Regions from separate parts of the Halomonas sp. PAMB 3264 genome, predicted to be linked through region 2. Evidence: riboswitches for the same ligand, from Rfam matches in the RefSeq annotation. Region 2 holds a riboswitch; the other holds the start of a gene.
The links. Region 2 has a riboswitch for cobalamin ahead of RN347_RS10235 (TonB-dependent receptor domain-containing protein). Riboswitches for the same ligand answer to the same signal wherever they lie in the genome.
Positions count from the first base shown of each region.

Region 1 (2,382 bases), 1.8 Mb from region 2:
GTGACCGGGTGGGTCACCAGGCGCATGAAACGGCTGTGCAGGAACCTCACCATCCATTTCCCGCCCGCCTGGGGCAGCGTTTTGAGTAGCAGCGTCATCGGCGCGGCCAACACCCAGAAAAGCGGCGCAAACATGCCGATCAAAAGGTGCAGCGTCATATGGCCGACCAGATCACCATGCGCCCAGGCCATCAACGAAGGCCAGAAGGCAATGGCCAGAAGTGCGCTGCCAAGAAGGAAAAAGCCGCAGCGCCAGAGGCTCCAGCCAGACCCGCCCGCCCGCTGAAGCCCGGCCGCCGCCAGATACTGGCAGGTGACGAGCACGACCAGTAAAAACGGCAGCCAGTCGAGCGGCGAAGCGGGGTGGCCGGCGTGCATTCAGCGCGCGGGCAACACGCGGGCGCGGCGCCAGAACCACGCCCCGATCAGCAGAAACCCGATCGCGAAGGCATTCCAGACCAGGTCGTACATCAGCGGGTCCACTCCGTAGCGAATCTGGTGCAGACGTAAAATCTTGTGGTTGATGAGGCCGTCGAAGAGCTGAAAGCCGCCCATCCCCAGAAAGAACCCCGCCTTCGCCCAGGCCACGCTCAAGCGTCCCCGCTGGGAAAGCTCCAGCAGTAGAAACACGCCGACCACCACCGCCAAGAGCTCAAAGGCGTGCAAAAGGCCGTCGGAAAGAATGCCGAACGCGGGGGTGGAAAAGTCGAAAAAGTGGTGCCACTGCAGCAGCTGGTGAAAGACGATTTCATCGAGCGCCGCCATGGCGCCGATGCCGACCAGCACCGCCGCCCAGCGCGAGCGCTCGATGTCATGGATATCACTTTTGTTCGCATCATACGTCATGGGCGCGCTCCCTGGTGTCGCTATCAGCGTAGGCAAGGCGCCGGGCGAGCGCCACCGCGGCGCGGGCCGTGATTGCCCTACTTTGCAGCGCTCTCTAGAATGGCCGGCGTCGGTGTTCCGTACGGAACTTGATAGGGAATCCGAAGCGCTTCGCGCGAACCGGAACTGCCCCCGCAACTGTAGGCGGCGAGCAATGCTCACACGTGCCACTGGACATCCGTCCGGGAAGGCGAGCTAGCGACGACCCGTGAGTCAGGAGACCTGCCGACGCATCCTCACAACCAGGCCGCGCCATACGCGCGCCGATCATGCACGGGAGTGTACATGATGTTGAAGCGATCCCCGGCGCTGGCCCTGGCAGGGCTGTGCGTCTCTCTGGGCGCGCCCCCGCACGCCCAGGCCGCCACCGCCTACCCGCTAACGCTCGAAAGCTGTGGTCACGACATCATCCTGGAAAAGGCGCCGGCGCGCGTGGTCACCATCGGCCAGGCGCCGACGGAGATGCTCTACCTGCTGGGCCTTGAAGAGCACGTGGCGGGCACCTCGCTCTGGGTCAATCCGGTGCTCGAGACGTTTGCCGAGGCGAATGCCGACGTCGAGCGGTTGTCCGACAACGCGCCGAGCTTCGAGAGCGTGCTGGCGCAAGAGCCGGACCTGGTGATATCTGCCTACGAGTGGATGGTCGGCCCGGCCGGCGCCGTGGGTACGTCCGCGATGTTCGACGACGCCGGCGTGCCGCTCTGGACGCTGCCCACCGAGTGTGTGGGCAAGGACAACCATCAGAGCATGGATGGCGCCCGCGAACGCCTGTTTGACCCGGCGCTGGTGTACCAGAGTATCGAAACGCTGGCTGATATTTTCGACGTTGCCGAGCGCGGCGAGAGCGCGGTGAGCGATCTTCAGGCGCGAGAAACCGCCGCGATCGAGGCCGCCCAGGCACTCGATTTATCGAATGAGCTTCGCGGCGTGTTCTGGTACTCCTCGGCGGACCTGGGGATCGATCCGTACGTTGCCGGCGTCAACAGCGTGCCGGACTGGATGATGACGACGCTTGGCATCGACAACGTGGTGCGTATTGATCAGGAGTGGCCGACGGTGGGCTGGGAGAGCATCGCCCGCGCCGACCCCACCTTCATCGCTGCCGCGCGCATGGATCGGCGCCGCTTTCCCGCCGACGACATCGCTGTGAAACGCGAATTCCTGCAAAACGATCCGGTCACCCGGCTGCTCGAGGCCGTCGAGCAGGACCGGCTGGTCGAGATCGACGCCCACGCCATGGATCCGTCGATTCGCAGCATCTACGCCCTCGAGACGCTGGTCGAGGCGCTGGCCGAGATGGATCTGTCGTCCTGATGGGGGCGACACGTATCGGCGCAGGTTCCGCGCGGTGGGTCTGGCTGATGCCGCTTTGTTTGATCGCGGCGCTTTTGGTCGGCGCCTCGATCGGCGAGACGCGCATCCCGCTCTCTACCGTGCTGAACGTATTGGCGAGCAAGCTTGGCATGATCGACCGGCCGCTTTCCACCCTCGACGAGGC
Region 1 covers NZ_CP134866.1:320,848-323,229, reverse strand. Annotated here, with positions in the region: gene RN347_RS01495 (cytochrome c oxidase assembly protein) at 1-377, opposite strand, end outside; gene RN347_RS01490 (DUF2243 domain-containing protein) at 378-845, opposite strand; cobalamin riboswitch at 939-1,129, shown strand; gene RN347_RS01485 (ABC transporter substrate-binding protein) at 1,170-2,198, shown strand; gene RN347_RS01480 (iron ABC transporter permease) at 2,198-2,382, shown strand, end outside.
Region 1: linked by a shared signal. The riboswitch ahead of RN347_RS01485 (ABC transporter substrate-binding protein) and the one ahead of RN347_RS10235 (TonB-dependent receptor domain-containing protein) in region 2 are both predicted to bind cobalamin.

Region 2 (2,382 bases):
CCCGCGAGCGCCAGGCATCCCCCACCGGAAGCTCGGCATAGATGCCGGCGACCTGCTGGACAAAGTCGTTCTCGCCGCCGTCGTATTCGTTGTTGCCGCGTGCGCGCAGCGCCAGTACGCCGGCCTCGCCCCCGTTATCAAAGGTGTGCGACACCCGGGCGAGTGCCGTGGTGTTGTCATAGCCCTTGTCGTCACCGCTGCGGCGCACCGGCACGCCGTCGGTGTTGAAGTGGCTCGCCGCGAAGCTATAGCGGGTGCCGCCCTCTGACCCGCTGAGCCCTGCGCTTGCGCGCGCCGTGCCGAAGGAGCCGCCGCCAAACGAAAGCCGGGGCTGCGGGCCGTTGCCCTCCTCCGGGGCGTGGGTGAAGAGCTGCACGACACCGCCGATGGCGTCCGCCCCGTAAAGGCTTCCTTTTGGTCCGCGCACGATTTCGGCGCGCTCAAACAGGCGCGGGTCGATACTTCCCCAGGCCGCCCCGCCGCTGGTGGCCGAGCGCAGGCGAATGCCGTCGATCAGCAGCACGTTCTGGCTGCTGCCGGTACCGCGAAGAAACACGCTCGCATTCTTGCCGAAGCTGCCGTTACTGGAAACGTCGACCCCGGGCTGGCCACGCAAGAGGTCCGTGACGCTGACAGGGTCCTGCCGGTGAAAAGTGGCCTCATCGAGCACGGTGACGGATGAAAGGCTTTGATTCGCGGTGCGCGGGGCAAGGGCCGCGGTTACGACCACCGGGTTGAGCGCCTGCTTCTCCTCGGGAGTGTTCGAAGACACCGTTTGGGCGTGAACGGCCAGCGGCAGTGCGGCGAGCGTAAAGGCGGCAAGCCCCAGGGTGGGTCGCGCGTAGGTCATGATAAGCCCCTTGAGCCGTGCTCACCCGCACGGCCGATTTTTTTATGGCCGCGCGGCGAAGGAGCAAGGGGAAATGCGGGGTCGAGTGCCCCGTATCAGCCCTGAGCACGCCCTCCGCGACTCGGCATTGATGGTAGTGAAACCGTGGTTTTGGGCCGGTCTCCGGGCTGACGAGCAAAAAGGCGAGGCCTTTTTCAAACGGCGGCCTTCCCATGTCGCGCGCGACACAGTGGCGTAGTGGCCGTTGTTGACTCGATTACCGTTGCGGGGGCAGCGCTGGAATGGACACCAGCTTCCCGTTTAACCGACGCAAGGTCGGCACCCAAAAGTGAGCGTAAACTAGCAAGCCGTTAAGGCCAGGTCAATCGCACTCGGCCAGGCTCGCTTGCGCAATGCTGGGCGCGGCCAGGCGCTGCACCAGGCCGTGACGCACGTACCAGACACGCTCGGCGTGGCGCGCGGCGTCCTGGCTGAACCAGCCGTTGAGATCGCGAAGGCGGCGCTCTTCGCGCGCCATGGGTACCAGCCCTCGGCCGACCTCGCTCAGGATCAGCACGATCGTGGCGTTGCACGCCTTCGCGGCACGGCAAAGCGCGGCCAGATCCTCGCGCCACTGGGCGCGCAGGTGGTCGCTGTCGGTATCAAAAGCGCCGTCGCGGGCCACCCAGTCGAGCACGCCGTTGATCACCAGCGGCGTGTCGGGAATCAGAATCGAGTGGCAGTCCGCCAGCCGCTGGCCCGGGGCGAGGGTCCACCAGGCGGCGTTTTGAAAGCGCGTTTTTACGGCGTCGCGCTTGCCTGCGCGGGCACCGCCGATGAAAAGCTGCATTGCCACTCTCCTTCTCTAGCGCGATGGGACAGGTTCAGGCGCCGGCCGGTGGCCTGGGTCACCGTGGCCTCCCAGAAATCCACGGTTTCAAAACGCCGTCTCAGTTCACGAATCACACCGCCGTGGGTGACGGCCAGCACGCGCCGGTGGCCCAAAGCGCGCGCGTTGTCGGCAAGCGTCGACAGCCAGCCGTCAAGGCGCGTGCGCAAATCCCCGGCGGATTCGCCGCCAGGGATTTTAAGCTCTCCAACGCTATCAATCCATGCCCTGTAGCCCGGATTGTCCTTGAGTTCGTCGTAAACCTTGCCTTCATACTCGCCGAAATCGAGCTCGCGAAGTCGGGGCTCCAGATAAACGCTCTCAGTCGCAGCGTCGGGCCGGGCCCACTCGAGGGTTTGACGACAGCGGGTCAGATCGCTTGCGTAGATCGCATCGAAATGCTCATCCTCCAACGCTTTTTTGAGCGCATTGAGCCCCGGCTCGGCGTCGGGAAACAAAAGCGCGATATCACGCTGGCCCTGGTAGCGCCGTTCAAGGTTCCAGGCGGTCACGCCGTGGCGAACCACCACCAGCTCCACATCAAGATCACTAGCCAAAGCTCGACTCCTTCTATTAACGCGCCAATCATGTCGCCGTTGATGCCCTTGAAGGCGCGAAGCACCCCGGCGCGAAACAGCACGGTAAACAAAAGCGCCCCGGCCAG
Region 2 covers NZ_CP134866.1:2,263,638-2,266,019, forward strand. Annotated here, with positions in the region: gene RN347_RS10235 (TonB-dependent receptor domain-containing protein) at 1-850, opposite strand, end outside; cobalamin riboswitch at 986-1,191, opposite strand; gene RN347_RS10240 (bifunctional adenosylcobinamide kinase/adenosylcobinamide-phosphate guanylyltransferase) at 1,212-1,679, opposite strand; gene RN347_RS10245 (histidine phosphatase family protein) at 1,631-2,275, opposite strand; gene RN347_RS10250 (adenosylcobinamide-GDP ribazoletransferase) at 2,227-2,382, opposite strand, start outside.